3 regions of the Micromonospora sp. WMMD998 genome follow, and region 3 is predicted to be linked to each of the others. Evidence: predicted binding sites of a transcription regulator. Region 3 holds the regulator's gene; each other region holds the start of a gene.

Region 1 (10,506 bases), 600 kb from region 3:
CCGGGTCCACCTGCGGCACCACGAGCGCGGTGTCGATCCGGTAGAACTCCCGGTTGGGCGTGACGTAGGGGGCGAGCCGGGGCAGGGACAGGTCCGCGCCGGCCGGCACCGGTGAAGCCGGTGTCGCCGGGGCGGGCAGCGTCACCGCCTCCCGGGCCGCCGAGACGCCCCGCCGTCCGGCCAGCCAGTGGCCGCCGAGCCCGGCCACCGCCGCCGCGCCGGTCAGCAGGCCGGCGCCGCGCAGGAACCGGCGTCGTGACTCCGCGTCGCGGCTCTCCAGCGGCTCCCAGCCACCCGGAGTCTCCTCCTCGCCCGCGAGCGCGGCCACCGCCGGAGGCGGCACCGGCCGGTGCCGGGACGCGGGCCCGGTGACCTCGGGAGGCGGCGTGGGTCCGGGCCGGGATGCCGGCGCGGGCCCGCCGGCGCCGCCGGAGAACGTCGCCGGATCGCCCGGCCGCAGCGGGCCGGCCACGAGCGCCCAGAGCGTGAGCCCGCCGACGGCGGCACCGACGAGCGAGGGCAGTGCGTCGAACGCATTCGCGCCGGCCCGGGTCAGCGCGGCGGCCACGCCGAGCACGGCGAACACGCCGATGCCGGCCAGGCCGACCACCAGCCGCCGGGCCGCCGCCAGGCCGAGCAGCGCCGCGAAGCCGGCCAGCAGCAGCGCGGTGCCGACCAGCAGCGCGATCTTGTCGTACGTGCCGAAGAGGTCGATGGCGAACTGCTTGAGCGGCTCGGGCACCAGGTCGACCACGAGGCCGCCGACGGCGATCAGCGGCGCGGACCGGGGACCGGTCAGGACGGCCACCGGCTCGGCGACGCCGAGTGCCACCACGGCGGCGACGACACCGGCCAGTGCCGCGGAGCGGCGGGAGATCGTGCTCACGCGGCCCAGTCTGGTCGACCGGTCGGGTCCGCCGCCAATTCCGTCAGCGTTCCGTAAGCGAATACGCCTCAGGGCACACCGCCGGCTCGGCGGTGTGCCCTGAGGTCGGGTCGTACTCCTCGGGTCAGAAGCCCGGGCCGTGCTGGTGGCCGTGGCCGTGCGAGTGGCCGTGCCCACCGGCGGCGGCCGGCTCCGGCTCGGCCGGCTTCTCCACGATCAGGCTCTCCGTGGTGAGCAGCAGGCCGGCGATCGAGGCGGCGTTGGTGACCGCGTTGCGGGTCACCTTCACCGGGTCGAGGATGCCGGCCTTGGCCAGGTCGACGTATTCGCCGACGGCGGCGTCGAGGCCGGTGCCCCATTCCTGGCCGGCGACCTTCTGCACCACCACGTAGCCGTCGTGGCCGGCGTTCTGGGCGATCCAGCGCAGCGGCTCGACGAGCGCCTTGCGCACGATCGAGACGCCGACCTTCTCGTCACCGGTGAAGCCCAGGTCGTCGTCGAGCACCGGCAGGATCTGGGCCAGGGCGGCACCGCCACCGGGGACCGTGCCCTCCTCCACCGCGGCCTTGGTCGCGGCGATGGCGTCCTCGATGCGGTGCTTGCGCTCCTTCATCTCGACCTCGGTGGCCGCGCCGACCTTGATCACCGCGATGCCGCCGGAGAGCTTCGCCAGCCGCTCGGCCAGCTTCTCCCGGTCCCACTCGGAGTCGGAGGCCTCGATCTCCTTGCGGATCTGGGCGACCCGGTCGGCGACCTCGGCGGACTGGCCGCCGCCGTCGACGACAGTGGTGTTCTCCTTGTCGACCACGACGCGGCGGGCGGTACCGAGCACCTCCAGGCCGACCTGGTCGAGCTTGTAGCCCAGCTCCGGGGCGACCAGCTCGGCGCCGGTCAGGATCGCCATGTCCTGGAGCATCGCCTTGCGCCGGTCGCCGAAGCCGGGGGCCTTCACCGCGCAGACCTTGACGGTCTTGCGGATGGCGTTGACCACGAGCGTGGACAGGGCCTGGCCCTCGACGTCCTCGGCGATGATGAGCAGCGGCTTGCTGTTCTGGAGGACCTTCTCCAGCAGCGGCAGCAGCTCCTCGATCGCCGAGATCTTCTGCGTGGTGATCAGGATGTACGGGTCCTCCAGGACCGATTCCTGTCCCTCCGCGTCGGTGACGAAGTTCGGCGAGATGAAGCCCTTGTCGAACTGGAGACCTTCGGTGACCTCCAGCTCGGTGGTGAGCGCGGAGCCCTCCTCGACGGTGATCACACCGTCGCGGCCGACCCGCTCCATCGCCTCGGCGATCAGCTCGCCGATGGTGGCGTCCTGCGCGGAGACGGTCGCCACGTGGGCGATCGACTCCTTGCTGGCGACCTCGACGGCCTTGTCGAGCAGCGCCTCGGAGACCTTCGTGGCCGCCGCGTCGATGCCCCGCTTCAGGCCGGTCGGGTTGGTGCCGGCGGCCACGTTGCGCAGGCCCTCGCGGACCATGGCCTGGGCCAGCACGGTCGCGGTGGTGGTCCCGTCGCCGGCGACGTCGTTGGTCTTCGTCGCCACCTCCTTGACCAACTGCGCGCCGAGGTTCTCGTACGGGTTGGTGAGCTCGATCTCCTTGGCGATGGTCACGCCGTCGTTGGTGATCGTAGGCACACCGAACTTCTTGTCCAGGACGACGTTGCGCCCGCGGGGGCCGAGGGTGACCTTGACCGCGTCCGCGAGGGCGTTGACACCGTGTTCGAGCAGGTGCCGGGCGTCATCCGAGAAGCTCAGGATCTTTGCCATCAGTATCCCTTCGAAGCGACGTTGCCCCGGCCCGGCGAGCCGGACCGGGGCAACGACACTGATCGGTTGCTTACTTCTCGATGACCGCGAGGACGTCGCGGGCGGAGAGCACCAGGTACTCCTCGCCGGCGTACTTGACCTCGGTGCCGCCGTACTTGGAGTAGAGAACGGTGTCGCCGACCTTCACGTCGACCGGCACGCGGTTGCCCTTGTCGTCGATCCGGCCCGGGCCGACAGCGAGGACGGTGCCCTCCTGCGGCTTCTCCTTGGCGGTGTCGGGGATCACGATGCCCGAGGCGGTGGTGGTCTCGGCCTCGTTCGCCTGCACCACGATGCGGTCCTCGAGCGGCTTGATCGCAACCTTGGTCGCGGTAGTCACGGGCATACCCTCCTGGGGTACTTGGTGTCGTTACCGGTCGGCACGCCGACCAGCGTCAATCTGCCACATGCCACCGGGCGGGGCCGTCGTCGCGGGTGCCGGTCCGCCTGGCGTTCAACCCCCGGACACCAGGGCCCGGAGGTTGGCACCCTCAGGGTGAGAGTGCTAATCGCAGGTTATTCCTCGGCTAGCACTCCGTCAAGGAGAGTGCCAGCGCGTCGTCCGCCGTGTCGCCCCGCGAGGCGGGTCGGGACAATGGGCGGGTGGATCTCGACCAGCTCGCCGCCCTGCGTACCCCCGAGGGGTCGGCCGCGCTCGCCGCGGCGGCGGAGGTGGCCGGCGGCGACCCCCTGGTCGCGGCGGGCGCGCTGCGCTCGGCCGGAATCCCGGGTGGGCTCGCGGCGGCGGCGCTGACCCAGGCGGAGCTGCGCCGCCGGGCGGCCGGCAAGTTCGGCGCGGCGGCGGCCGGGATGTTCCTCACCCGGCCCGGGCTGGAACAGGCCACCCGCCGGGTGGTCGCCGACCGGCGGGCCGCCCGGTTGCGCGCCGCGGGCGTGACCACGCTCGCCGACCTCGGGTGCGGGCTGGGCGCCGACGCGCTCGCCGCGGCCCGCGCCGGCATCCGGGTGTACGCGGTGGAGGCCGACCCGGTGACCGCCGCGATGGCCGCCGCGAACGCCGAGGCGGCCGGGCTGGCCGAGCTGGTGACGGTCGAGTGCGGCGACGCCACGGCGTTCGACGTGCGCCGGGTCGACGGCGCGTTCTGCGACCCGGCGCGGCGGCGCACCGGCACCGGTCGGCGCGTCTTCGACCCGAACGCCTACTCGCCGCCGTGGGGCTTCGTCACCGACCTGGCCGCGCGGGTGCCGCACACCGTGGTCAAGGTGGCGCCCGGCCTGGACCACGCGCTGATCCCGACCGGCGCCGAGGCGGAGTGGGTGAGCGTCGACGGCGACCTGGTCGAGGCCACCCTCTGGTGCGGCGCCCTGGCCACCGTCCCCCGCCGCGCCACCCTCCTGCGGTGCAAGGAGGGGCCCCCGCTTAACGCCTCCGGTAGAGGAGGGGGCCCTTCTTATCACCTCACCGGCACCGGTGGACAGGAGGCGACGGTGGGGCCCGTGCGGCGTTTCCTGTACGACCCGGACCCGGCCGTGGTGCGGGCGCACCTGGTCGCGGAGCTGGCCGCCGACCTCGACGCCACCCTCGCCGACCCGTCGATCGCCTACCTCTACGCGGACGCGGCGCGTCCCACCCCGTTCGCCCGCTGCCTGGAGATCACCGACGTGCTGCCGTTCTCGCTGAAGCGGCTGCGCGCCCTGCTGCGGGAGCGCCGGGTCGGCCGGGTGGAGATCCGCAAGCGGGGATCGGCGCTGGAGCCGGAGAAGCTGCGCCGCGACCTGCGGCTGGCCGGCGACGAGGCGGCCAGCCTGGTGCTGACCCGCGTGGCCGACGCGCCCACCGTGCTGATCTGCCGCCCGGCGCCGGCCGCCGCCTGATCGCCGTCCCCGCCGCCGCTTCCCGCTCGCGGGGAAGCGGCGGCGGGGTTAGCTTGGCGGTCATGGCGGGACAGGGCACTCCGGCGACCGCGCTGCTGACCAGGCGCAGGATCGCGCACCGCACGCATGCGTACGACGTCTCGCCGGACGCGCCGAACTACGGCGCGCTCGTCGCCGCCGCGCTCGGGGTGCCGCCGGAGCGGGTGTTCAAGACGCTCGTCACGGACGTCGACGGCGGGCTGACCGTGGCGGTGGTGCCGGTGACCGGCGAACTGGACCTGAAGGCGCTGGCCGCGGCCGTCGGCGGCAAGCGGGCCACGCTGGCCGACCGGATCGCGGCCGAGCGGGCGACCGGGTACGTGCGGGGCGGGATCAGTCCGCTCGGGCCACGCCGGGCGCTGCCGACAGTGGTCGACGCCTCCGCGCTGGCGCACCCGACGGTGTACGTCTCGGCCGGCCGCCGGGGTCTGCAGGTGCAGCTCGCCCCGGCCGACCTGGTCGCGCTGACCGGGGCCGTGACCGCGCCCGTCGCCGGGCGCTGAGCGGGCGGTTCCTCCCGCCGGTGTCGACCGGGTGACAACCGCGTTGCTGAATTGTTACCGCCGCCAACAAACTTCTGACCTCGGCACTCTTGCGGAGGGCGGGAAGCGCGGAATACGTTGCCGGACACAACAAAACAACCGAATGCAATTTCCCCCACCCCCGAAAGGACCCGTGCACATGCGCAAGGGCTTCCTCACCTTCGCGGCCGTCGGCCTCCTCGCGACCGGCGGCCTGACCGCCTGCGGTGACGACGGCGGTTCCGACCAGGCCGGTTCGAACGACAAGAAGCCGAAGATCGGCGTGATCCTGCCGGACAGCAAGTCCTCCGCCCGCTGGGAGGGCGCGGACCGCAAGTACCTGAAGGAGGCGTTCGACGCCGCCGGGGTCGAGTCCGACATCCAGAACGCGCAGAACGACAAGACCGCGTTCCAGACCATCGCCGACCAGATGATCACCAACGGCGTCAACGTGCTGATGATCGTCAACCTGGACTCCGGCACCGGCAAGGCCGTGCTCGACAAGGCCAAGTCGCAGGGCGTGGCCACCATCGACTACGACCGGCTGACCCTGGGCGGATCCGCCCAGTACTACGTCAGCTTCGACAACGAGGCGGTCGGCAAGCTCCAGGGCGAGGGCCTGGTCAAGTGCCTGACCGACAAGAACGTCAAGAACCCGGCGATCTCCTACCTGAACGGCTCGCCGACCGACAACAACGCCACCCTGTTCAAGAACGGCTACGACTCGGTGCTCAAGCCGAAGTTCGACGCGAACGAATACACCAAGGTCGCCGACGACTCGGTGCCGGCGTGGGACAACGCGCAGGCCGCCACCATCTTCGAGCAGCAGCTCACCAAGGCCCGCGGCAAGATCGACGGCGTGCTCGCCGCGAACGACGGCCTCGGCAACGCGGCCATCTCGGTGCTGAAGAAGAACAAGCTCAACGGCAAGGTCCCGGTGACCGGCCAGGACGCCACCAAGGAGGGTCTGCAGAACATCCTCGCCGGTGACCAGTGCATGACCGTCTACAAGGCGGTCAAGAAGGAGGCGGACGCCGCCTCCGAGCTGGCCATCGCGCTCGCCAAGGGCGAGAAGAAGGACACCGGACAGACCGTCAAGGACCCGGAGGGCAACCGGGACGTCCCGTCCGTGCTGCTGGAGCCGAAGGCCATCTACAAGGACAACGTCAACGACGTCGTGGCCGACGGTTACGTCACCAAGGAAGAGCTCTGCACCGGCGACTTCGCCAAGCTCTGCACCGAAGCCGGCGTGAGCTGACCCACCCGCATCAGGCGGCGCCGCCCGGCCCGGGACCACTCCCGCGCCGGGCGGCGCTCCCCGCCCACGCCGGACGGGATCCGAGACCTCCCCTCCGTTCGAAGGAGACCCCCCGTGTCCGCAACCCCCCTGCTGGAGCTACGCGGGATCGACAAGAGCTTCGGTCCCGTCCAGGTGCTGCGTGACGTCGCGCTCACGGCACATCCCGGCGAGGTGACCGCGCTCGTCGGTGACAACGGCGCCGGCAAGTCGACCCTGGTCAAGTGCATCAGCGGCATCTACCCCATCGACGCCGGCCAGTTCCTCTTCGACGGCAGGCCGGTGAGCATCAACAGCCCCCGGGACGCCGCCGCGCTCGGGATCGAGGTCGTCTACCAGGACCTGGCGCTCTGCGACAACCTCGACATCGTGCAGAACATGTTCCTCGGCCGGGAGAAGCACAGCGGCATCGTGCTCGACGAGCCGACCATGGAACAGATGGCCGCCGAGACCCTGGACGGGCTCAGCGTCCGCACCGTGAAGTCGCTGCGCCAGCACGTGTCCAGCCTCTCCGGCGGGCAGCGGCAGACCGTGGCCATCGCCAAGGCCGTGCTCTGGAACAGCAAGCTGGTCATCCTGGACGAGCCCACCGCCGCGCTCGGCGTCGCGCAGACCGCCCAGGTGCTGGAGCTGGTCCGCCGGCTCGCCGACAACGGCCTGGCCGTGGTGCTCATCTCGCACAACATGAACGACGTCTTCGCGGTCTCCGACCGGATCGCCGCGCTCTACCTCGGCCAGATGGTCGCCCAGGTGAAGACCACCGACATCACCCACTCGCAGGTGGTCGAGCTGATCACCGCCGGCCGCTCCGGCGACCTCGGCCTCGCCGGCGAACCGGGCAGCAACGGCATCGGCGCCGCGCCCGTCGACACCACTCCAGGAGCCGTCCGATGACCGCCACCGCCGTGAAGAGGGAACGCCCGGCCGGCCCGGCGCCGGCACCGACCGTGGGCACCCACGTGAACAACTACTGGCGCCGGGTACGCGGGGGCGACATCGGCGCCCTGCCGGCCGTGGTGATGCTTCTCGCGCTCGCCGTGGGCTTCTCGATCGCCCGCCCGTCGTTCTTCACCGCCGGCAACCTCGCCAACCTGTTCACCCAGGGCGCGGCCGTCACGCTCATCGCGATGGGCCTGGTCTTCGTCCTGCTGCTCGGCGAGATCGACCTCTCCGCCGGTTTCGCCAGCGGCGTCTGCGCCGCCATCCTGGCCAACACCGTCACCGTGCTCGGCTACCCCTGGTACGTGGCCGTGCTCGCCGCCGTCGGCACCGGCGTGGTGATCGGCATCGGGCTCGGCCTGCTGGTCGCGAAGGTGGGCATCCCGTCCTTCGTGGTCACGCTCGCCGGCTTCCTCGCGTTCCAGGGCGTCGTGCTGACGCTGATGGACGAGGGCGCCAACATCTCGGTCCGGGACAGCGTGCTGGTGGCGATCGCCAACCGCAACCTCCCGCCCGTGCTGGGCTGGGCGCTGGCCGCGGCGGCCGTCGCCGGGTACGCGGCCGTCCAGTTGCTGCGCTACCGCAACCGGTCCACCCGTGGTCTGGTCACCGACCCGATCGCGGTGGTGGCCGCGCGGATCGGCGGCCTCGCCGTGATCCTCGGCGTCGCGGTCTACGTGCTCAACCTGGAGCGCAGCCGCAACGTCCTGGTGGTCTCGCTCAAGGGCGTGCCGATCGTGGTGCCGATCATCGCGCTGCTGCTCGTCGTCTGGACGTTCGTGCTCCAGCGGACCAGCTACGGCCGGCACATCTACGCGGTCGGCGGCAACGCCGAGGCGGCCCGCCGGGCCGGCATCAACGTGGACCGGATCCGCGTCTCCGTCTTCGTCATCTGCTCCGGGATGGCGGCCATCGGCGGCATCGTGGCGGCCAGCCGGGCCAACTCGGTCGACCCCAACACCGGCGGCAGCAACGTGCTGCTGTACGCCGTCGGCGCGGCGGTGATCGGCGGCACCAGCCTCTTCGGCGGCAAGGGCCGCGTCCTCGACGCCGTGCTCGGTGGCGCGGTGGTCGCGGTGATCGACAACGGCATGGGACTGATGGGGTACAGCTCGGGCGTCAAGTTCGTGGTCACCGGCGTGGTCCTGCTCGCCGCCGCGACCATCGACGCGCTGTCGAGGCGGCGAGCCGCCTCCACCGGCACGCGCTGACCTCGGGCGCGGACACACCATGGCAGTGGCAATGCGCGCGGGTCCCAGCCAGGACGAGATCCGCCGGCAGAACCTTGGCGCATTGCTCCGCTACGTGCACGTGCACGGCGCCACCACCCGCGCCGAGCTGACCACCGCGCTCGGGCTCAACCGCAGCACCATCGGCGCGCTGACCGCGGACCTGGCCGGCGCCGGTCTGGTCAGCGAGGGGACGCCGAAGGAGACCGGCCGGGCCGGACGACCGTCACTCGTCGTCCGGCCCGAGTCGGGCCGGGTCTACGCGTACGCGTACAGCGTCGAGGTGGACCGGCTGCGGGCCGCGCGGGTCGGGCTCGGCGGTGAGGTGCTCGATCGTCGCGAGCTGGACCGGCCCCGCAACCTGGTCGCCGGGGAGGCCGCCCCGCTGTTGGCCGGCGCGGTCAAGGAGATGCACCAGACGGTGCCGGCGGAGTCGTTCTGCGTCGGCGCCGGGGTCGCGGTCTGCGGCATGGTCCGCCGCGACGACGGGCTGGTGCGGCTCAGCCCCACCACCGGTTGGGTCGACGAGCCGATCGGCGCGGCGCTCGCCGCCGAGCTGGGCATCGACGTACCGATCACGGTGGGCAACGTGGCCGACGTGGCCGCCTACGCCGAACACGCCCGCGGCGCGGCCACCGGCTGCGACAACGTCATCTACCTGTACGGCGACGTGGGCGTCGGCGCCGGCATCATCGCCGGCGGGCGGCGGCTGACCGGGCACGGCGGCTACGGCGGCGAGGTCGGCCACATGGTGGTGGTCCGCGACGGCGCGCGCTGCGACTGCGGCCGGCGCGGCTGCTGGGAGACCGAGATCGGCGAGTACGGGCTGCTGCGCGCCGCCGGTCACGCCGAGGCACGCGGGCGGGAGGCCCTGCTCAGCGTCTTCGACGCGGCCGACCGGGGGGACGCCCGCGCGCAGAGCGCGCTCCGGCAGGCCGGCGACTGGCTCGGCTTCGGCGTGGCCAACCTGGTCAACATCTTCAACCCGGAGATGGTCATCTTCGGTGGCACCATGCGTGACCTCTACCTGGCCGCCGCCGCCCAGGTGCGCAGCCGGCTCAACCGCAACGGGCTGCCCGCCTGCCTGGAGCACGTGCGGCTGCGTACCCCGGAACTCGGCGACGACGCGGCGCTGATCGGCGCCGCCGAGTTGGCTTTCGAACGCCTCCTGGCCGACCCGCTGAACTGATCGGCCCGGCGATCCGTATCAGTGTGCGGACGGAGGGACGGCCGGCGGGTGCGGCCGTCCGCGACCCGCGTACCGGTCCGGACCGAGGAGGCACCGCAAACCATGGCATCGCTGGAATCCGCACGTCGCCGGCTGGCTCGCCGGGTGACCCTGCTGCTCGTCGCGATCGGCGCGGGGATCGGCGTTCTTCCCGGCGCGGCGCTGGCCGCGCCCAATCCCGGCGTGCAGATGAACGCCGCCGACATGACGCTGCTCAACGGCGTCCGGCTGGCCGGGCTCTGGGAGATGCCGGCCGGGATGATGGCCGCCGAGAGGGGCCAGTCCCCTCGGGTACGGGAGGTCGGCGCGGAGATCGCCCGCCAGCACGGCGTGCTTGACGAGTTGGTGGTCCAGGCGGCCAACAAGCTGGGCGCGGTCCTGCCGACGGACCCGACGACCCAGCAGAAGGGGTGGCTGACCGAGATGCAGAACGCCACCGGCGCCCAGTTCGACCAGATCTTCGTCACCCGGCTCCGGGTCGCCCACGGCAACATCTTCCCGGTGATCGGCGCGGTCCGGGCCAGCACCAAGGACCCGGTCGTGCGCAAGCTCGCCGAGGACGCGAACAAGTTCGTCAACGACCACATGACCATGCTGGAGAGCACCGGGCTGGTCCGCTGGCAGCAGTTGCCGCCGCCCGCGCTGCCTGCGGCGCAGCGGGACTCGCTTGTCGCCGCCGCCCAGGCCAACGCCGCCAGCGGCGGTGGGCTCCAGGTGGGCA
Region 2 (10,506 bases), 950 kb from region 3:
CTGGCCGTCCACGAGCGGGACGAGGCCGACCTGTGCGCCTCGGGCACCCCGCTCGTGGTGGTCCGCCCCCGGGACACCGGGCAGGTGGTGGCGGCGGTACGCGCGGCCGGCCGGCACGGCGTACCCGTGGTGCCGCAGGGCGCGCGGACCGGGCTGGCCGGCGCGGCGAACGCGGTGGCCGGCGCGATGGTGCTGAGCACCGTGGCGATGGACCGGATCCGGGAGGTCGACCCGGTCGGCCGGATCGCCGTGGTGCAGCCCGGCGTGGTCAACGCGACGCTGGCCGGGGCGCTGCGGGAGCACGGGTTGTGGTATCCGCCGGACCCCGGCTCGTGGGAGTCGTCCACGGTCGGCGGCAACGTGGCCACCAACGCCGGCGGCATGTGCTGCGTGAAGTACGGCGTGACCGGCGAGTACGTCCTCGGCCTGGAGGTGGTGCTCGCCTCCGGCGAGGTGCTGCGCACCGGCCGGCGCACCGCCAAGGGCGTCGCCGGGTACGACCTGACCCGGCTCTTCGTCGGCTCGGAGGGCACGCTCGGCGTGATCACCGAGGTGACCGTGGCGCTGCGCCCGGCGCCGGAGGCGTCGCTGACCCTGGTGGCGGTCTTCCCGACCACGGCGGCGGCGGGCGGCGCGGTGGCCGGGATCGCCGAACGGGGGCTCACCCCGAGCCTGCTGGAGCTGCTGGACCGGACCCACCTGAGGGCCATCGAGGCGTACCGGCCGATGGGGTTGCGCACCGACGCGGAGGCGCTGCTGCTGGCGGCGGTGGACACCGGCGACCGGGCGGCCGGCGACCTGGACCGGATCGCCGAGGTGTGCCGGGCGGCCGGCGCCGACGAGGTCTACGTGGCCACCGACGCGACGGAGGCCGCCGCCCTGCTCCAGGCCCGCCGGCTGGCCCACCCGGCGATGGAACGGTTCGCCGCGGAGGCCTTCCCCGGCGGCAACGGCGGCCTGGTCATCGACGACGTGGCGGTGCCGCGCGGCCGGCTGGCCGAGCTGCTGGACGGGGTGGCCCGGATCGCCGCGGAGTGCGACGTGCCGATCGGCGTGGTCGGGCACGCCGGCGACGGCAACATGCACCCCAACATCGTGGTCGACCGGGCCGACCCGGCGAGCGTGGACCGGGGCCGGCGGGCCTTCGACGAGATTATGCGGCTCGGCCTGGAGTTGGGCGGCACGTGCACCGGGGAACACGGCGTCGGGCTGCTCAAGCGGGACTGGCTGGCCCGGGAGATCGGCCCGGTGGGCGTCCGGGTGCATCAGGCGATCAAGGCGGCGCTGGACCCGGCCGGGCTGCTCAACCCCGGCAAGGTGGTCTGACTCAGCCCTTGTCCTGCGCCGGCGTGGCCTGGGTGAGCAGCAGCAGCACCTCGTACGCCACCGGTGGCTCCGGCTCGCCGGGGCAGTCCTGGATGGTGATGGTCAGCCCCGGCGGGATGAGCAGCGTCGAGGTCAGCGCGCCGATGCAGAGCTGCCGGTAACGCCGGGCCTCGTCGGTCTCCCCGGCCAGCGCCGGGTCGTCGAGCATCCGTTGCAGCCGGGACGTCTGCTCGGGGTTCAGCGCGCCTGTCGCGTCGACGCCGTCGCCGGCGCAGTCGCGGCACTGCCACCGGCCGGTCGGCTCCACGTCGAGCGTGCGGAGCGGGCCGTCACCGCCGAGCCGCTGCACCAGGCTGACGCGCTTCCCGACCGGTGTCGGTGTGGCCGCGCCCTGCTGATCGGGGCCGCTGGCGCTCCCCGACCGGCCGAGGAGCGAGCAGCCGGTCAGGACGGTCACCAGCAGCACGCCAACGGACAGGGCGGAGACGCGCGTCCAGGATGGGCGAACCACGCGGGAAACCTACACTTCCGTAGGTAGGGCGCACTACCCTACTGATCAGTCCGTGTGGCTCCAGTTTGCTCAGCGGGGCGAGCTGGCCCGGTCGGCGGCGAAGCCGCGCACGTCGGGCGCGCCGAGCCGCGCCGCGTCGGCCGCGATGTCGTCCGGCATGAGCTGCGACTCCCGCTCGGCCTCCACCCGCGCCCGGTAGTGGGCGACCTCCCGGGCCCGGGTCGCCGCGTCCCAGCCGAGCACCGCGCCCATCAGCTCCGCGGCGTGCTCCGCCGACTCCAGGCCGCGGTGGCTGGTCTCGATGGAGATCCGGGTACGCCGGGTGAGCACGTCCTCCACGTGCAACGCGCCTTCGGCCCGGGCCGCGTACGTCACCTCGGCGGCGAGGTATTCCGGCGCGCCGGCCAGCGGCGAGCCGAGCAGCGGGTCCGCGTCGACCAGGGCGAGCACGTCGAGGGTGAGGTTGCCGTAGCGCTCCAGCAGGTGCTCGACCACCCCGACCGGCACCCCGTGCCGGCGGGCCAGGTCGGCCCGGTCCCGCCACATGGCGGCGTAGCCGTCCGCGCCGAGCAGCGGCAGGTCGGCGGTGCGCGACGGGCGGGTCCGGCCGAGGCGGTGCACCGCGTGGTCGACCACGTCGGAGGCCATCACCCGGTATGTCGTGTACTTCCCGCCGGCCACCAGCAGCAGGCCGAGCATCGGCTCGACCACGGCGTGCTCCCGGGAGAGCTTGGAGGTGGAGTCCGCCTCGCCGGAGAGCAGCGGGCGCAGCCCGGCGTAGACGCCCTCGATGTCGGCGGTGGTGAGCGGCCGGTCCAGCACGATGTTGACCTGCTCCAACAGGTAGTCGATGTCGCGGGCGGTGGCGGCCGGGTGGGAGCGGTCGAGCTGCCAGTCGGTGTCCGTGGTGCCGATGATCCAGTGGCCGCCCCACGGGATGACGAAGAGGACGCTCGTCGGGGTGCGCAGGATCAGCCCGGTCTCGCCGACGATCGCCGACCGGGGCACCACGAGGTGCACGCCCTTCGAGGCCCGCACCCGCAGGCCGGGGCGCAGCCCGACGTCGTTGAGCATTCGCGACATGTCGTCGCTCCACACGCCGGTCGCGGCGATCACGGTGCGCGCGCGTACCTCGAACTCGGCGTCCGGCGAGCCGGCCGGCGCCTCCAGGTCGCGCACCCGCACGCCGGTCACCTCGCGGGCCTGGCGGATCAGGCCGACCGCCCGGGCGCTGTTGACCACTGTCGCGCCGAGGCTGGCCGCGGTGCGGGCCAGCGTCACCACCAGGCGGGCGTCGTCGACCTGGCCGTCGTAGTAGCGGATTGCCCCGGCCAGCGCGTCCGGCCGCAGGCTCGGGAAGACCCGGCGCGCGCCCTCGCGGGTCAGGTGCCGGTGCATCGGCATGCCGCGCCCGCCGCCGAACACCCCGGCGAACGCGTCGTACGCGGCCACGCCGAGGCCGTAGTAGGAGCGGCGGAGGACACGTCGGGGCAGGTCACGGACGCCGCCGGAGGTGGGCAGCGGCACCAGGATCGGCACCGGGCGGACCAGGTGCGGTGCGAGCCGGGTGGCGAGCAGGCCGCGTTCGGTGAGCGCCTCGTGGACCAGGTGGAACTCCAACTGCTCCAGGTAGCGCAGGCCACCGTGGATCAGCTTGCTGGATCGGCTGGAGGTGCCGGCGGCGTAGTCGCGCGCCTCCACCAGGGCGACCTTCAGCCCCCGGGACGCGGCGTCGAGCGCGGCGCCCGCCCCGGTCACCCCACCACCGATGATCAGCACGTCGAACCGCTCGGCGCGCAGCCGGCGCAGGTCGTCGGCGCGGCGCTCGGCGGAGAGCTGGCCGGCCACGGATCGGGAGACGTTGGGGTCACGCACCCGTCCACGGTAGCCGTCCCCGCGCCACGACGACACGTCCCGGCCGTACCGTGATGACCATGCTGACCGGCCCGCCCGCTGCTCCCGTACCCCCGCCACCGCCGCGCGAGACCGGGCCGTGGCCGGTCGTGGCGGCGGTGGCGACCGGTGTCTGGGCCGTGCTTGTCACCGTGCCCGGCCAGCTCACCGGCTGGCTTGTCGACCAGGTGCTGCTGGCCCTCGGGCGGGACCGGGCGGTGGCGGCCTGGCCGGTGGTGGCGGTGGTCACCATGCTGCTCGTCGGCGGGCCCGCGCTGGCGCTGGCCCTGGCGCCCCGTTCCCGGGCGGTGCGGGCGACCGGGCGGGCGTGGACCGGCGGCGCGGTCGCGCTCGGCGCGGCGACGCTGCTGCGGGCGCTGCCGCCGGTGCACCACGAGGCGTACCTGGCCGCGCTGGCGGTGACCGCCGCGCTGCTCGCGCTCGCGGTCGACCGGCTCGCCCGCCGCCGCCCGGCCGTCCCGGCGGTTCCGCCGGGCGGTGACGCCGCCGTGACGCTGCTGGCGATCGCCGCCGGGCTGGCGGCGCTGCTGCCCTGGACCTGGGTGGGCGCGCTGGGCGGGGCGTTGGAGACGCTGCTCGCCGCGCTGGCCGCCGCCGCGTTCGGCGTGCTGGCCGGGGTGCTGCTCGGCCCCCGGTTCTGGGCCGGGCTCGCCGCCGGGACCACGGTCCGGCCGGCCCGGCTGACGCTCGTCGGCGGCCTGGTCGCCGGGGTGACGTTGACGCTGCTGGCGGCCGGCGCCGGGCAGTCCGGCGCCCAGTTGCCGGGCCTGGTCCTGCTGCCGCCGCTCGGCTTCGTGCTCGGGGCGCTGGAGGCCGCGGCCCGGCACGGCGGCCGGTCCGCCGGCCCGGCCCCGGTGCGGTGGCTGGTCGGCCTGGCGCTGGCCGGTCCGCTGGCGTTCACCGACCCGGAGGAGATCAGCCTGCTGCTGGCCACCGGTCGCGACGTGCCGTTCTGGGTCGCGGTCGGCACCGGCGCCGCGTTCGCCGTCGCGGTCCTGCTCGCCGTCGGGTACGGCGTGCTGCTCGCCCGCCCCCGCGCCCGCGCTCCCCGCCGGGGCGTGGCCGGGCTGGCCGCCGGGGCCCTGCTGGCCGCCGTGGCGGTGGTGTACGTGGTGCCCGGCCAGCCGGGGCTGCACGGCGAGCGGCTGTTCGTGGTGCTGCGCGAGCAGGCCGACCTGAGCGGCCTGCCGGCCGGCGGGCCCGGTCGGGCCGGCCGGGACGCCCGGGCCGCCGAGGTCTACCGGCGGTTGGTGGCGACCGCCGAGCGCACCCAGGGCGACCTGCGCCGCACGCTGACCCGGCTCCGCCTCGACCCGACGCCCTACTACCTGGTCAACGCGATCGAGACGGACGGCGGTCCGGCGGTGCGGGCCTGGCTCTCCGGCCGCCCCGAGGTGGCCCGGGTCCTCGTCGACCAGCGTCTGCGCCCGCTGCCCGCGGCGGCGCCGCCGGCCCGCGGGGACTCTCCGGCGCCGACCGGCCCGACCTGGAACGTGTCGCTGATCGGCGCGGACCGGGTCTGGTCGGAGCTGGGCGTCACCGGCGCCGGCGTGGTGGTGGGCAGCTCGGACTCCGGCGTGGACGGGGGGCACCCGGCGCTGGCCGCCGGTTTCCGGGGCGGCGACGACTCCTGGTACGACCCGTGGGAGCACCGCCGCGCGCCCGCCGACCGGGGCGGCCACGGCACCCACACGCTCGGCAGCGCGGTGGGTCGCGGCGGGATCGGGGTGGCTCCGGGGGCGAGTTGGGTCGGCTGCGTCAACCTGGACCGCAATCTCGGTAACCCGGCCCGCTATCTCGACTGCCTCCAGTTCATGCTGGCCCCGTTCCCGCCCGGCGGTGACCCGTTCACCGACGGTCGGCCGCAGCGCGCGCCGGACGTGCTCACCAACTCGTGGGGCTGCCCACCGCTTGAGGGGTGCGACGCGGGTGCGCTGCGTCCGGCGACCGCCGCGCTGGCCGCCGCCGGCATCCTGGTGGTGGCCGCCGCCGGCAACGAGGGGCCGGCCTGCGGTTCGCTCAACGACCCGCCGGCGCCGTACCCGGACGTGCTCACGGTCGGCGCGGTCGACCGGGCCCGCCGGCTCACCGAGTTCTCCAGCCGGGGCCCGACCGGGGGCGTCGCGAAACCCGACCTGGTGGCGCCCGGCGCGGCCGTGCCGTCGGCGTTCCCCGGTGGCGGCTACGCCACCCTCGACGGCACTTCCATGGCGACCCCGCAGGTGGCGGGCGTGGTGGCGCTGATGTGGTCGGCCAATCCGGCGCTGATCGGAGACCTGGACCGGACCCGGCGGATCCTCACCGAGACCGCCACCCCGGCCACGGTGCCGCCCGGCGCGACGTGCGGCGGCACCCGGGACACGGTCGGCGCGGGCCTGGTCGACGCCTACGCGGCGGTGCGGGCCGCCCGCAGCGGTTGATCGCACCAAATGGGGCATAACGCCGTTCGGCCGCTCTGGTGACCGATCGGCCCTACGGTCGGGAAGCAGAGGAGGCGGCGCATGACCACGGATGACGAACGGACCGACGACCCCGCACCGACCGGGGAGCGGGTCGCCGATCGGCTCGACCTCGGCGACGCCGAGCAGGCCGCCGCCGACCAGCCCGCCGAGGAGGAGTCACGGCAGCCGGTGGACGAGCCGAGGCGGCTGCTGCCGCCCTACGACCGGGCACACAAACGACGCAACCATCGCCCACTGCCCACCTGAGCGCGTACGCGGAAGGGGCGGACCGCTGACGCGGCCCGCCCCTTCTCGGCGTAACTGGTGGAGCTGGGCTCAGAAGTCCATCTCCCCGCCACCCGGGCCAGCCGGGGCGGCCGGGGTCTTCTCCGGCTTGTCCGCCACGACGGCCTCGGTGGTGAGGAACAGCGCGGCGATCGAGGCGGCGTTCTGCAGCGCGGAACGGGTCACCTTGGCCGGGTCGATGATGCCGGCGGCCAGCAGGTCCACGTACTCGCCGGACGCGGCGTTGAGGCCGTGACCCGGGTCGAGGTTGCGCACCCGCTCGACGACGACGCCACCCTCGAGGCCGGCGTTGACGGCGATCTGCCGCAGCGGGGCGTCCAGCGCGATCTTGACGATCTGCGCGCCGGTCGCCTCGTCGCCGGCCAGGTCCAGCTTGTCGAAGGCGGTCTTGCCGGCCTGCACCAGCGCGACGCCACCACCCGGGACGATGCCCTCCTCGACGGCGGCCTTCGCGTTGCGGACGGCGTCCTCGATGCGGTGCTTGCGCTCCTTCAGCTCGACCTCGGTGGCCGCGCCGACCTTGATCACCGCAACACCGCCGGCCAGCTTGGCCAGGCGCTCCTGCAGCTTCTCCCGGTCGTAGTCGGAGTCGCTCTTGTCGATCTCGGCCCGGATCTGGTTGACCCGACCCTGGATCTGGTCGGCGTCGCCGGCGCCGTCGACGATGGTGGTCTCGTCCTTGGTCACCACGACCTTGCGGGCGTGGCCCAGCATGTCGAGGTTGACGGCGTCCAGCTTGAGGCCGACCTCCTCGCTGATGACCTGGCCACCGGTGAGGATGGCGATGTCGGTCAGCATGGCCTTGCGGCGGTCACCGAAGCCCGGCGCCTTGACGGCGACCGACTTGAAGGTGCCCCGGACCTTGTTGACCACCAGGGTGGCCAGGGCCTCGCCCTCCAGGTCCTCGGCGATGATCAGCAGCGGCTTGCCCGACTGCATGACCTTCTCCAGGATCGGGAGCAGGTCCTTCACCGACGAGATCTTGCTGTTGACGATCAGGATGTACGGGTCGTCGAAGACGGCCTCCATACGCTCCGGGTCGGTCATGAAGTAGGCGGAGATGTAGCCCTTGTCGAAGCGCATGCCCTCGGTGAGCTCAAGCTCCAGGCCGAAGGTGTTGCTCTCCTCGACGGTGATGACGCCTTCCTTGCCCACCTTGTCCATCGCCTCGGCGATGATCTCACCGACGCTGGGGTCAGCGGCGGAGATGGAGGCGGTGGAGGCGATCTGCTCCTTGGTCTCCACGTCCTTGGCGAGCTTGAGCAGCTCCTCCGAGACGTTGGCCACGGCGGCCTCGATGCCCCGCTTCAGGGCCATCGGGTTGGCGCCGGCGGCCACGTTGCGCAGGCCCTCACGGACGAGGGCCTGGGCCAGGACGGTCGCCGTCGTCGTGCCGTCACCGGCAACGTCGTCGGTCTTCTTCGCGACCTCCTTGACCAGCTCGGCGCCGATCTTCTCGTACGGGTCCTCGAGCTCGATCTCCTTGGCGATGCTCACACCATCGTTGGTGATGGTGGGGGCACCCCACTTCTTCTCGAGCACGACGTTGCGGCCCCTCGGGCCGAGCGTCACCTTCACGGCGTCGGCGAGCTGGTTCATGCCCCGCTCGAGGCCGCGGCGCGCCTCTTCGTCGAACGCGATCATCTTGGCCATACGGCGTTGTCCTCCTGGACACTCACGGGCCACCCGGATGCCCGGATGGGCCGTCTGGTGTACGCACCTTGGGGACGTCGCCACCTGGCGACGACGACGTCCTCCTCGGTCGGGCCGGACAGCCCGCGACGACCGGCCCCGTGCCACTCCGGCGCCCCTGCGGACACCGGTGCGGCCGTGGCCCTACCGCCCCGACCATTGGCACTCACCGTACGCGAGTGCCAATGACTTGTTTAGCACTCTCCCTAGCCGAGTGCAAGCACGACAGCGCCGGTCAGCCGAGTTCCGCCGCCAGCCGGGCCGCGTTCACCGGGCCTTCCTGCGCCCGCTGCTCGGCGTACGCGACGACCAGCCCGACGAGCTGTGCCAGGTAGGCCGGCGCGGCGAGCGCGGCACCCACCACGGCCAGCGCCGCCGCCCCGACCGTGGTGCCCGGCGCGGTCGTCGGATCGGCCCCGAACACCGCGCCGCTCACCGCGCCCACCACGACGTCCAGCACTGTCGCCGCGAGCAGCGCGCACGCCACGAGCGCCACCCGGCCCAGCACCATGCCGAAGCTCCGGTGGAACAACCGCCACGACCGCCCGATCGGATCCTGCCGCTCGAACAGGTAGACCGGCCCGAACAGCGCGACCGCGAACCCGGCGTAGACGCCCGGCAGCAGGCAGAAGCAGAGGCCGAACGTGATCAGCAACGAGGCGACGATCGTCCAGCCCCAGAGACCGAGCGCGCGGCGCACCCCGTACCGGAGCGCGTCGCCCAGACCCGCCGGCGCGCCGGCCGCCTGCCGGGCGACCACCCACGTGCCGGCGGCCCAGCCGACGGCCTGGAGCGGGCCGAAGACCAGGGCGGCCAGCAGCACCACGCCGTAGAACGCGAGCGTCTGCTCCAGGTAGCCGTCCGGCAGCACCGGCGCGCCGTCCGGCCCGGTCGCCATCTCGTCGGTGGGGACGAGGAACAGCGAGACGACGGAGATCACCGCAGCCGGTACGGCCTGGGTGAGCAACATGATCGGCACCAGGTGCCGCCAGCCCCGCCGGACCGCGCCGGCACACCGCGCGAACCAACCCCCCACGCCCGCGTGCGGCGGGGTGACAAGCGGGTCCTGCGGGTCGAGACCCGGATACCAGCCGGGATGACCGCCGGGCATCGGCAACGCGGGGTACGCCGCCCCGGGCATCGGATGGCCGGGGTACGCCGACCCGGGCGCGCCGGTCGCCGGCCAGTGCCACCCGGGCGGCGCGGACCAGCCCGGTGAAGCGCCCTGCGGCGCGGGCCACCCGGGCGGGGTGCCGTCCGGCGCGAAGCCCGAGGGCGGGGTGCCTTGCGGCGCGGGCCACCCGGGCGGGGTGCCCTGCGGCCCGGAGCCCGAGGGCGGGCCGCCTTGCGGCGCGGGCCACCCGGCCGGGGTGCCTTGCGGCGCGGAGCCCGGGGGCGGGCCGTACCCGGGCTGGGGTGGATCGGCCGGGTACGAGCCGGGCCGGTCGGTGGGGGCCGGACCGGCCCAGGGGTCGGTGGGGGCCGGGCCGGCCCACGGGTCGGCGGGCGGCGACGGGGGCCGGGTCGGGTCGACCGGGGGCACCGGTTCGGCACCCGACGGGGGCAGCTCGGACATGGGCCCTCCTCAGCGACGACGGCTGGAACGGCTCATGATCTTCCACGGTGCGGGGCCGCACCGCAGCCCCGGTCGGGGGATGGTTCGGCCGCGCGAGGGCGACCGCCGATGATCAGATGACGTGGACGCGCTCGGCCTGCGGACCCTTCTGGCCCTGGGCGATCTCGAACTCGACCCGCTGGCCGTCCTCAAGCGCCTTGTAGCCGTCCATCTCGATCGCGGAGAAGTGGACGAAGACGTCCTGCCCGCCGTCGACGGCGATGAAGCCGTAGCCCTTTTCGGCGTTGAACCACTTCACGGTGCCCTGTGCCACGGTGCACTTCCTCACTCTGCGCGGCGTCCCAAGACCCGGAGACCGGCGGACCGGAACCGGCGGCGCACCGTTTCGGCGATCGGCGACGGCCGCTGAATCGGTGACCGAAATCGCACGCTACACGAGGCGTGACGACCGCGCACGACCACAAATCGGGCGTATTCCGGACCGCGCCGGGCACCCGGCGGCGCCGTCACCGGACCGGTCCGGTATGTATGCGGCATGACCAGCGCGCCCGCACCGACCACGGTCCGCCGGATCCGCCCGGAGGACGCCGCCCGGATGCGGGCGCTCCGGCTGGAGATGCTTGCCGACGCCCCGCTGGCCTTCCTGGAGACCGTCGCCGAGGCCGCCGCCCGGCCGCACGCGGACTTCGCGGCCCGGGTCGCGGCCGTCTCCCGGGGCGACCACACCGCCCAGTTCGTCG
Region 3 (10,506 bases):
CGGGCCGAGCGGCGCGCCACCGAGCAGGTGGGCGTGCACGTGGAAGACCTCCTGGCCGCCGTACGGGCCGGTGTTGAACATGAGCCGGAACCCGTCCACCGTCAGGCCCTCCTCCTCGGCCACCACGGCAGCGGTGTTGAGCAGCTCACCGGCGAGCGCGGAGTCGCCCTGCGCCAGCGTGACCACGTCCGCGTAGTGCTCCTTCGGGATCACCAGGACGTGGGTGGGCGCCTTCGGGTCGATGTCGCGGAAGGCGAGGGTGGTGGCGGTCTCGCGGACGATGGTGGCCGGGATCTCCCCGGCGACGATCCGGCAGAACAGGCAGTCCATCGCAGCAGTGTAAGGAAGGGGCCCCGGTTAACGCTTTCTGCATAGGAAGGGGCCCCGCCTAACACCCCGGGCGGGTGCGGCAGGATGGCCGGCATGGCGGGACGGGCGGTGCTGGTGACGGGAGCCTCGCGGGGCATCGGACGCGCGGTGGCCCGGGCGTTCGCGGCCGGCGGGGACCGGGTGGCGATCCACCACCGGGACTCCGCCGGGCTGGCCGAGGCGCTGCGCGACGAGCTGCCGGGTGACGGGCACGTGGTGGTCCGCGCCGACCTGGCCGACCCGGACGCCGTCCGCGCCGTGGTCGACGAGGCGGCCCGACTGCTCGGTGGCCTCGACGTGCTCGTCAACAACGCCGGCGTGTTCGGGCCCGCCGACCCGCCGCACCCGGTCTTCGACAGCAGCTACGAGCAGTGGCGGGCACGCTGGCGCGAGGTGCTCGACACCAACCTGGTGGGCGCCGCGAACGCCGCCTGGTGCGCCGCCCAGCACATGCGGGAGCGGGGTGGACGGATCGTCAACGTCTCCTCCCGGGGCGCGTTCCGGGGCGAGCCGGCCAATCCCGCGTACGGGGCCAGCAAGGCGGGGATGAACGCGATGGCCCAGTCGCTGGCGGTGGCCCTGGCCCCGTACCGCATCGGGGTGGCCTGCGTGGCGCCCGGCTTCGTCGAGACCGACATGACGAACGAGCACCTCAAGAACGAGCGTGGCGAGGCGGTACGGGCGCAGTCGCCGTTCCACCGAGTGGCCCGCCCGGAGGAGATCGCCGCGGCCGTGCACTGGTTGGCCAGCCCCGAGGCGGAGTGGGCGTCCGGCACGATCGTCGACCTGAACGGCGCCTCCTACCTGCGCACCTGACCCCGACCCCACCGCACGCTGACGCACGGAATCAGGGGTTGCCTACCAGCGGCCCAGGCGGGCGGCGAGCACGCTGAGCGCGGCCACCCCGGCGGTGGAGGTGCGCAGCACCGACGGGCCGAGGCGGACGGTACGCGCGCCGGCCTCGGCGAACACGGTCAGCTCGGCCGGGGCGATGCCGCCCTCGGGGCCGACCACGAGCACGATCTCACCCGCCGCCGGCAGCTCGACCGTGGTCAGCCGCTCGTCGGCCTCCTCGTGCAGCACGAAGGCGGCACCGGCGCCGGCGATGCGCCGGGCCACCGTGGCGGTGGACTCGTCCGGGGCGCCGGCCACCACCGGCAGCCACGGGCGGCGGGCCTGCTTGGCGGCCTCCCGGGCGGTGGCCGCCCACTTCTCCCGGGCCCGTACGCCCCGGTCGCCGCGCCACTGGACCACCGAACGGGACGCCGCCCAGGGCACGATCTCGTCCACCCCGACCTCGGTCATCGCCTGCACGGCCAGCTCGCCCCGGTCGCCCTTGGCGATCCCCTGCGCCACGACCACCCGGGGGACGCTCGCGTCGGCGTACCCCCGGGAGGTGACCCGCGCGTCGAGCGTGCCCCGGCCGACGGCGGTGACGAGCGCGGCGGCGGTGCCGCCCCGGCCGTCGGCGAGCAGCAGCTCCTCGCCGACGCGCAGCCGCTGCACGGTGGCCGCGTGGTGGCCCTCCGGGCCGTCCAGCGTCACCGTGTCGCCGGTGGGCAGCGCCTCGACCAGGAACAGCGGCGCCGACACCTCAGGCGTGCCCGTTGAAGGCGTCGCGCATCCGGGAGAAGAAGCCGCCCTGCTTGGTCAGCTCGGCGACCTCCTCGCCGCGGGTCTTGGCGAAGTCGCGCAGCATCCGCTCCTGGTCGGCGTCGAGCTTGGTCGGCGTGCGCACGTCCAGGTGGACGTAGAGGTCGCCCCGGCCGGTGCCCCGCAGGTGCGGCACGCCGCGGGCGCGCAGCCGCAGCGTGCTGCCGGGCTGGGTGCCCGGCTTGACGTCGACGACCTCCTCGCTGTCGAGCGTCTTGATGGTCAGCCGGGTGCCGAGCGCGGCGGCGGTCATCGGCACGGTCACCCGGCAGTGCAGGTCGTCGCCCTTGCGGGAGTAGACGTCGTGGGTCCGCTCGTGGATCTCGACGTAGAGGTCGCCGGCGGTGCCGCCGCCCGGGCCGACCTCGCCCTGCTGGGCCAGCCGGATCCGCATGCCGTCCTCGACCCCGGCGGGGATCTTGACGGTCAGCGAGCGGCGGGTCCGCACCCGGCCGTCACCGGCGCAGGTCGGGCAGGGGTGCGGGATCGTGGTGCCGTAGCCCTGGCAGACGGTGCACGGCCGGGCGGAGACCACCTGGCCGAGGAACGTCCGCTGCACCGACTGCACCTCGCCGCGACCGCCGCACGCCTCGCAGGTGGCGAGGTGGGTGCCGGCGGCGGTGCCGGCGCCGGAGCAGGTGGTGCAGAGCACCGCCGTGTCGACGGTGATGGGCGCCTCGACGCCGAACGCGGTCTCGTTGAGGTCGAGTTCCAGCCGCAGGATCGCGTCGGCGCCAGGCCGGGTACGCGGCCGGGGACCCCGGCTGCCGCCCGCCGCGCCGCCGAAGAACGCGTCCATGATGTCCTGGAAGCCGACGAACGGGCCGGCGCCGCCCGGACCGCCCGGACCGCCGGCGCCACCGCCGCCCGGGGCGAGCGGATCGCCGCCCAGGTCGACGATCTGCCGCTTCCGGTCGTCCGAGAGGACCTCGTACGCGGCGTTGATGTCCTTGAACTTCTCCTGTGCCTCCGGGTCCGGATTGACGTCCGGGTGGTACTGCCGCGCCAGCTTGCGGTAGGCACGCTTGATCTCGTCGTCGGAGGCGTCCCGGCTCACGCCGAGAATGCCGTAGTAGTCCCTGGCCACTGCGTTCGGTGTCCTCATGTTCGTCTCGCGTTCGCCGGTCGTCGGCCGCAGCCGGCCGTCGGCCCTGACTGGTCAGTTCTGGGCCAGCAGTTCGCCCACGTAGCGTGCCACGGCCCTCACCATGGCGATATTGCCGGGGTAGTCCATCCGGGTCGGCCCGAGCACGCCGAGCCCACCGACGATGGTCGCACCCGGGCCGTAGCCGGTGCTGACCACGGAGGCGGCCCGCAGGTTGTCGACCTCGTTCTCGTCGCCGATGAGCACCCGGGTGGTGCTCGGTTCGGTCTCGCCGATCAGCTTGAGCAGCACGACCTCCTCCTCGAGCGCCTCCAGGATGGGGCGCAGCGAGCCCTGGAAGTCGAGCAGGCCACCCCGGGTGAGGTTGGCGGTGCCGGCCAGCGCGATCCGCTCCTCGTGCCGCTCGACGAGCGTCTCCAGCAGCACGGTGGAGAGCGTGGTCATGGCCGGGCGGAGCTGCGGCGGCGACTCCTCGACGAGCGCCTGCACCAGTGGCGGTGTCTCGGCGAGTTGGCTGCCGACGAGCTTCTCGTTGACCAGCCGGCGCAGGTCGGTGACGTCCTCGGCGGGGATCGGGGCGGGCAGCTCGACCAGCCGCTGCTCGACCCGCCCGGTGTCGGCGATCATGACGACCATCAGCCGGGTGGTGGAGATCGGCACCAGCTCCAGGTGGCGCACCTTGGACCGGGCCAGGCTGGGATATTGCACCACGGCGACCTGCCGGGTGAGCTGGGCCAGCAGCCGGACCGTGCGGTGCACCACGTCGTCGAGGTCGACCGCGCCGACCAGGAACCGCTCGATCGCCCGCCGCTCGGCGGGGCTGAGCGGCTTGACCCGGGAGAGCCGGTCGACGAAGAGGCGGTAGCCGCGGTCGGTGGGCACCCGGCCGGCGCTGGTGTGCGGCTGCCGGATGTAGCCCTCCTCCTCCAGCACCGCCATGTCGTTGCGCACGGTCGCCGGCGAGACGCCGAGCTGGTGCCGTTCGACCAGGGCCTTGCTGCCCACCGGCTCCTGCGTGTGGACGTAGTCCTCGACGATGGCGCGCAGCACGGCGAGCTTACGGTCGTCGAGACCCATCTCCCCACCTCCTGACGCACCTCGGCCGGACGACGCGCGGCATCCGCCGGGCGGCTGGCACTCGACTGTAGCGAGTGCCAGTCTACGTCGGCAGTCCCGCCGACGCGATGATCGCCCGACGGACCTCGGGTGCGGCCCGCCGCACAATCCGCCGCAGCGGGTCCGGACGGCACTGGTGTCGCTTGCCTGCGGGACCTACGGTGACGTGCATGACTGAACCTCCTCGCCCGCCCGGAGCGGGGGACCCTGGCCCCCAGCCCGACCCGACCCCGCCGTCGGCGCCCTACGGCTCGTCGCCGGCCGACGAGCCTCCCACCGCACCACTGTCCGGGGCACCCGGCGGGGGCGGCTATCCCCCGCCCGGTGACTATCCGCCCCCGGGCGGCCAACCTCCGGCCGGCGGCTATCCCCCGCCGGGTGGTTATCCCCCGCCGGGCGGCTATCCCCCGCCGGGCGGCGGCGCGCCGGGTTACGGCGCGCCCGGCGCCGGCTATCCCGGCGGCGGCGCGTACGGCCCGCCGGCCGGCTACGCCAACAACGACGACAAGACCTGGGCCCTGGTGGCGCACTTCGGTGGCGCGGCCGGGATGCTGATCGGCGGCGGCGTGCTGGGCTGGGTCGCGCCGCTGGTGGCCCTGCTGGCGCGGGGCAACCAGTCCCCGACCGTCCGGGCGCACGCGATCGCCGCGCTCAACTTCCAGCTCATCTGGTCGGTCATCGCGCTCGTCGGCTGGATCCTCACCTGCATCCTCATCGGCCTGGTGATCGGCTTCGGCGCCATGATCGTCGGCATCATCTTCGGCATCCTGGCCGGGGTGAAGGCCAACGAGGGCCAGCTCTACCGCTATCCGATGTCGGCCAGCCTGATCAAGTGAGCCGCTCCGGCCGGTCCCGCCAGGCGGGGCCGGCCGGGTCCGGTCAGGGCAGCAGGTCGCGGACGACCGCGTCGGCGAGCAGCCGGCCGCGCAGGGTGAGCACGGCCCGGCCCCCGGCGTACGCCCCGGCGTCGAGCAACCCGCCGGCCCGGGCCCGCTCCGCGCCCGCCCGGCCGGTCTCGTCCAGCACGTCCAGCGGCAGTCCGGAGGCGAGCCGCAGCCGCAGCATCACGTCCTCCATGTGCTGCTCGTCGGCGGTGAGCCGCTCCCGGGCCAGCGCCGGCGACACGCCGTCGGCCAGCCGCGCCGCGTACGCGCTCGGGTGTTTGACGTTCCACCAGCGCACCCCGCCGACGTGGCTGTGCGCCCCCGGGCCCAGGCCCCACCAGTCGGCGCCGGTCCAGTAGAGCAGGTTGTGCCGGCACGCCCCGGCCGCCGAGCGGGCCCAGTTGGACACCTCGTACCAGGAGAAACCGGCCGCGTGCAGCGCCGCCTCCGCGGCCAGGTACCGGTCCGCCGCCACGTCGTCGGAGGGGTACGGCAGCTCGCCGCGCCGCATCCGGGCGGCCAGCCGGGTGCCGTCCTCCACGATCAGGGCGTACGCGCTGACGTGGTCCACCCCGGCGTCGACCACCCGCGCCAGTGAGGCGGCGAAGTCCTCCGCCGTCTCCCCCGGCGTGCCGTAGATCAGGTCCAGGTTCACGTGGTCGAACCCGGCGTCGCGCGCCTCCGCCGCGGCGGCGGTGGCCCGGCCCGCGCTGTGCCGCCGGTCGAGCACCGCCAGCACGCCCGGCGCGGCGGACTGCATGCCCAGCGAGATCCGGGTGTAGCCGGCCGCCCGCAGCGCCTTCAGCGACTCCGGGGTGACCGACTCGGGGTTGGCCTCGGTGGTCACCTCGGCGTCGGCGGCCAGCCCCCAGGTGCGGTCGATGCCGTCGAGGATCCGGGCCAGGTCGTCGGCGGGCAGCAGGGTGGGGGTGCCGCCGCCGACGAAGACGGTGTCCACCCGCGGCGGCGGGGAGTCACCCAGCACCCGGGCGGCGAGCGCCAGCTCGGCCAGCGCGCTGTCGGCGTACGTCTCCCGGCTCGCCCCGCCGCCCAGCTCGGCGGCGGTGTACGTGTTGAAGTCGCAGTAACCGCACCGGCTGGCGCAGAACGGGACGTGCACGTACACCCCGAAACCGCGGGCGCCGACGGCGCGGCGGGCGGCGGCGGGCAGCGACCCGTCGCGCGGGACGGGTTCGCCTTCTGGAAGGACGCCGGGCATGGCCACTAGTGTGCCCGGCATGACCTCTCCGGACGCTCTCGTGCGGGTCGCCACGGCCCGTGGGGTGACCACGCTCACCCTGGACAGCCCGCACAACCGCAACGCGCTCTCCACCCCGCTGATGACCGAGCTGCTGGCCGGGCTGGCCGCGGCGGTCGCCGACGACACGGTCCGGGCGGTCGTGCTCGACCACACCGGCCCGGTCTTCTGCTCCGGCGCGGACCTGAAGGAGACCGCCGCGGCGTACGCCAGCGGGACCGTGCCGGCCGGGATGCTCGGCGACGTGCTGGTCGCCGTGCGGGAGTGCCCGAAGCCGGTGCTGGCGAAGGTGGCGGGGGCGGCGCGGGCCGGCGGACTGGGCCTGATCGCCGCCGCCGACCTGGCGGTCTGCGCCGAGGAGGTCACGTTCGCGTTCACCGAGGTGCGGATCGGCGTGATCCCGGCGGTCATCTCGGCGACCGTGCTGCCCCGGCTGAGCCCGCGGGCCGCCGCCGAGCTCTACCTGACCGGCGACACGTTCGACGGCCGGCGGGCCGCCGAGATCGGTCTGGTCACCGCCGCGGTGCCGGCGGACGCGCTGGACGCCGCCGTCGAGCGCTACCGCGCGTCGCTGGTGCGGGGCGCGCCGGGGGCGCTGGCCGGGGCCAAGGAGTTGCTGCGCCGCCCGGCCGCCACCGACCTGCGCGCCGAGATCGCCGAGCTGGCGGCGCTCTCCACCGGATACTTCCTCTCCGCCGAGGGCCGCGAGGGCGTGCAGGCGCTCCGCGAAAAGCGCCCCGCCTCCTGGGTGGTGTAAGGAGGGGCCCCCGCTTAACGTCTCCGGTATAGGCGGGGCCCCCGCTTAACAGCCACGGCGGGCCGGCGGCGATCTCGACGTACGCTGGGCGGGGTCTGGAGGGGCAGGGGGTGCGGGTGCGGACGCGAGCGCCGATCATGGCAGCGGGGGTGGCCGTGTGCGTGCTGGCCCTGCTCGCGGTCTGGTTCGTGAGCAAGCAGTTCGGTCATCACCTGCGACTGCCGACGGCCAGCCGGACCTGCACCGTGCAGGCCGACGGCGAGGTGGTGCTCGGCGCGGACCAGATGGCCAACGCGGCCACCATCGCCGCCATCGGCGTGCAGCGCCGGATGCCCGAGCGGGCGGTCGTGGTGGCGCTCGCCACCGCCTACCAGGAGTCACACCTGCGCAACATCGCCCACGGCGACCGGGACTCGCTCGGCCTGTTCCAGCAGCGCCCGAGCCAGGGCTGGGGCACTCCGGATCAGATCCAGGACCCGCGCTACGCGGCGAAGAAGTTCTACGCCGCGCTGAAGAAGATCAAGGGCTGGGAACGGATGCGGATCACCGAGGCCGCCCAGCGGGTGCAGCGGTCGGCCTACCCCGAGGCGTACCAGAAGTGGGCGGACGAGTCGGAGGTCCTCACCCGCGCGCTGCTCGGCCCGGCGACCGGCGCGGTGGCCTGCACGGTCGGGTCGACGCCGACCATGCGTGGACCGGCCGCGGCCAGCGCGGTGCTGGAGGGCCTGACGCTCGACTGGGGGCTGCCCCGGCTGACCGCCGGGACGGACCTGACCGGGCTCACGGTGCCGGTCAGCGACGCCCGAAACGGCTGGCGGTACGCGCACTGGCTGGTCTCGCACGCCGACGACCGGGGCGTGAAGCGGGTCCGCTTCGCCAACCTGGAGTGGACGGCCGAGCAGGGCACCTGGACCCGGGTGAAGGGCGACCCGGCGACGCAGGTGCTGGCCGAGGTCTTCGCCGAGATCTGACCCGGGCCCGAAATTCTTCTCAGGTCAAGGGCCCCGCTGCCGTCGCCGAGTGCCCCCTCAAGCCGTTGGACCTCCGGAGCCGTTGCTGGGCTGCATGTGCCGAAAAAAACGGCCCCCCGAAGGGAGCCGTTCCTGCCGTATCTCTCGGCGTCGTATGGCACCACCATACACCACACGGAACTCGGAGAGAGGTGAACGTGGCCACCGTCGCCGCCTACATCGACGGCTTCAATCTGTACTACGGGATGAAGAGCAAGTACGGGCGTAAACACATGTGGCTCGATGTCGTATCACTCGTTCGCCAACTCAGACCCAAGGAATGAGCCCGCAGCGGCCCAGAACCAGTCCACCTACCTCGATGCCATGAAGACCCGGAACGGGGCGGTGCTGGACGTGCACCTCGGCCGATTCAAGGAGCGGACCATCCGGGACTGCCGTCGCTGCGGTCAGGGCTACACCTGCGGATGCAACCGGCCCTACAAGAGTTACGAGGAGAAGGGTACCGACGTCGCCCTCGGCGCCAGGATGGTCGCCGATGCTGCTCTCCGGCTCGCCGACACCACGCTGCTGGTCAGCGCCGACACCGATCTCGCCCCCGCCCTCGCCATCGTCAAGCAGGTCAACCCTGTCCAACTGATCTACCTCGCCATGCCGCCAGGTAACACCCGGGCCTCCAACCATCTCACCCGGGTGGGCGGCCTCGGCCAGTTCTTCATCAACGAGCGGGCCTTACGCAACGCCCAGCTACCCGGCATCGTGGCTGATCCGGTAACCGGCAGAAGCTACACCCGGCCCGCCAAGTGGGCCTGACACGAGCGCGCGCACCGCTCAGGATTCCGTGGCGACGCCGAGGCGGCGGCGGGCCTTCTCCCGCAGCGACCCGGGCAGTTCCGGCACGTCGAGCAGCCGGGGCAGCAGCGCCGGCTCCAGCGTGACGGCCCGGAACACCTCGCCGATGGTCACCCCGTGGGCCGGCCGGTCGACCACCTCGACCGGGTCGCCGGCGCCGACGTCGCCGGGACGCAGCACCCGCAGGTAGGCCCCGGGCGCACCGTACGCGGTGAACCGCTTGATCAGATCGGGTACGCCCCAGAAGCCGGCGAAGGTGCGGCACGGGGTGCGTGGCTTGGTCACCTGGAGCAGGGTGGAGCCGATCGCCCAGCACTCGCCGATCACCGCGCCGGTCACGTCCACCGCCGAGGTGGTGAGGTTCTCGCCGAAGACGCCGGGCCGCATCGGCCGGTCCAGGGAGCCGGCCCACCAGGCGGCGTCCTCCTCCGCGTACGAGTAGACCGCCTGGTCGGGGCCACCATGGTGGGCCCGCTCACCGATGAAGTCGCCGACCACCCCGCCGGGCCGGATCTCCACCCGGCCGTCGGCCGGCCGTTTGTCGATGCCGCTGCGACCGCTCGCGTCACCGGCCCACGCCGCCTCGGTGATCTCGCCGAGGTTCACCGCCACCACCCTGCCTGTCATGGCGACCACCCTAGGTGCACTCAGCCCTTCACCGCGCCGGCGACCAGCCCGGAGACCATCCGGCGCTGGACCAGCAGGAAGAAGACGATGACCGGCAGGGTGAACAGGGTGGACGCGGCCATCACCGAGCCCCAGGCGGTGTCGTCCCGGCCGAAGAAGAACGTCATCGCCACCGGCAGCGTGTACTTCTGCTGGTCGTTGATGAAGGTCAACGCGAAGATCAACTCGTTCCAGGCGGTGATGAAGGAGAAGATGCTCGTCGCCACCAGGCCGGGCGCGACGAGCGGGAGCAGCACCTTGCGGAAGGTCTGCGCCCGGCTGGCGCCGTCGATCGCCGCCGCCTCCTCCAACTCCTTCGGCACCGCCGCGACGAAGCCGCGCAGCATCCAGACCGCGAACGGCAGCGAGAAGCCGAGGTACGTGAGGATCAGGCTGGGCAGCGTGTTGTAGAGGCCGAGCCGCTGGATCATCAGGAACAGCGGGATGACCAGCGCCTCCAGCGGGATCATCTGCACCACCAGCAGCAGGATCAGGAAGCTGGTGCGCAGTGTGAACCGGAACCGGGCGACCGCGGTGGCGGCGAGCAGGGCGACCAGCCCGCTCAGCAGCACGGTGGCCACCGCGACGAGAACGCTGTTGAGGAAGAAGTCGAGGAACGTCACGCCGGGGATCAGGTTGCCGGTGAGGATCTCCCGGTAGTGCTCCAGGGTGGGCTTCGCCGGCACCGGGCGCGGCGTGGCGGAGAAGATCTCCCGGTTGGGCTTGAGCGAGGTCGCGATCATCCAGTAGACGGGGAACGCGGCGAACAGCGCGACCAGCAGGCCGGCCCCGTTGAGCGCGAGCTTCTTCACGACTCGTCCTCCTGCCGGAGCACCATGCGGACGTACAGGGCGGTCACCACGAGCAGGATCACGGTG

What was found. The regulator HrcA, encoded in region 3, represses chaperone genes, less so after heat shock. The targets are predictions, from matches to a motif close to GGTTNGCACNCTCNNNNNGAGNGTGCNAACC.
Region 1: a site for HrcA is predicted at 3,177-3,207, ahead of groES (co-chaperone GroES). Genes of this name have one in related genera too.
Region 2: a site for HrcA is predicted at 8,348-8,378, ahead of groL (chaperonin GroEL). Genes of this name have one in related genera too.

The regions. Positions count from the first base shown of each region.
Region 1 is NZ_CP120740.1:6,456,036-6,466,541, forward strand. It holds gene O7619_RS29385 (molybdopterin-dependent oxidoreductase) at 1-886, opposite strand, end outside; gene groL (chaperonin GroEL) at 1,011-2,657, opposite strand; gene groES (co-chaperone GroES) at 2,728-3,042, opposite strand; gene O7619_RS29400 (methyltransferase domain-containing protein) at 3,300-4,532, shown strand; gene ybaK (Cys-tRNA(Pro) deacylase) at 4,595-5,074, shown strand; gene O7619_RS29410 (substrate-binding domain-containing protein) at 5,253-6,350, shown strand; gene O7619_RS29415 (ATP-binding cassette domain-containing protein) at 6,465-7,283, shown strand; gene O7619_RS29420 (ABC transporter permease) at 7,280-8,539, shown strand; gene O7619_RS29425 (ROK family protein) at 8,571-9,746, shown strand; gene O7619_RS29430 (DUF4142 domain-containing protein) at 9,849-10,506, shown strand, end outside.
Region 2 is NZ_CP120740.1:209,818-220,323, forward strand. It holds gene O7619_RS01045 (FAD-linked oxidase C-terminal domain-containing protein) at 1-1,326, shown strand, start outside; gene O7619_RS01050 (hypothetical protein) at 1,328-1,837, opposite strand; gene O7619_RS01055 (glycerol-3-phosphate dehydrogenase/oxidase) at 1,907-3,712, opposite strand; gene O7619_RS01060 (S8 family serine peptidase) at 3,766-6,171, shown strand; gene O7619_RS01065 (hypothetical protein) at 6,253-6,459, shown strand; gene groL (chaperonin GroEL) at 6,529-8,151, opposite strand; gene O7619_RS01075 (hypothetical protein) at 8,426-9,766, opposite strand; gene O7619_RS01080 (cold-shock protein) at 9,879-10,079, opposite strand; gene O7619_RS01085 (GNAT family N-acetyltransferase) at 10,302-10,506, shown strand, end outside.
Region 3 is NZ_CP120740.1:5,857,748-5,868,253, forward strand. It holds gene O7619_RS26400 (histidine triad nucleotide-binding protein) at 1-330, opposite strand, end outside; gene O7619_RS26405 (SDR family oxidoreductase) at 424-1,185, shown strand; gene O7619_RS26410 (16S rRNA (uracil(1498)-N(3))-methyltransferase) at 1,228-1,962, opposite strand; gene dnaJ (molecular chaperone DnaJ) at 1,964-3,109, opposite strand; gene hrcA (heat-inducible transcriptional repressor HrcA) at 3,182-4,204, opposite strand; gene O7619_RS26425 (DUF4870 domain-containing protein) at 4,414-5,079, shown strand; gene hemW (radical SAM family heme chaperone HemW) at 5,123-6,346, opposite strand; gene O7619_RS26435 (enoyl-CoA hydratase-related protein) at 6,366-7,142, shown strand; gene O7619_RS26440 (hypothetical protein) at 7,253-8,113, shown strand; gene O7619_RS26445 (hypothetical protein) at 8,311-8,436, shown strand; gene O7619_RS26450 (hypothetical protein) at 8,477-8,923, shown strand; gene O7619_RS26455 (MOSC domain-containing protein) at 8,942-9,589, opposite strand; gene O7619_RS26460 (carbohydrate ABC transporter permease) at 9,610-10,440, opposite strand; gene O7619_RS26465 (sugar ABC transporter permease) at 10,437-10,506, opposite strand, start outside.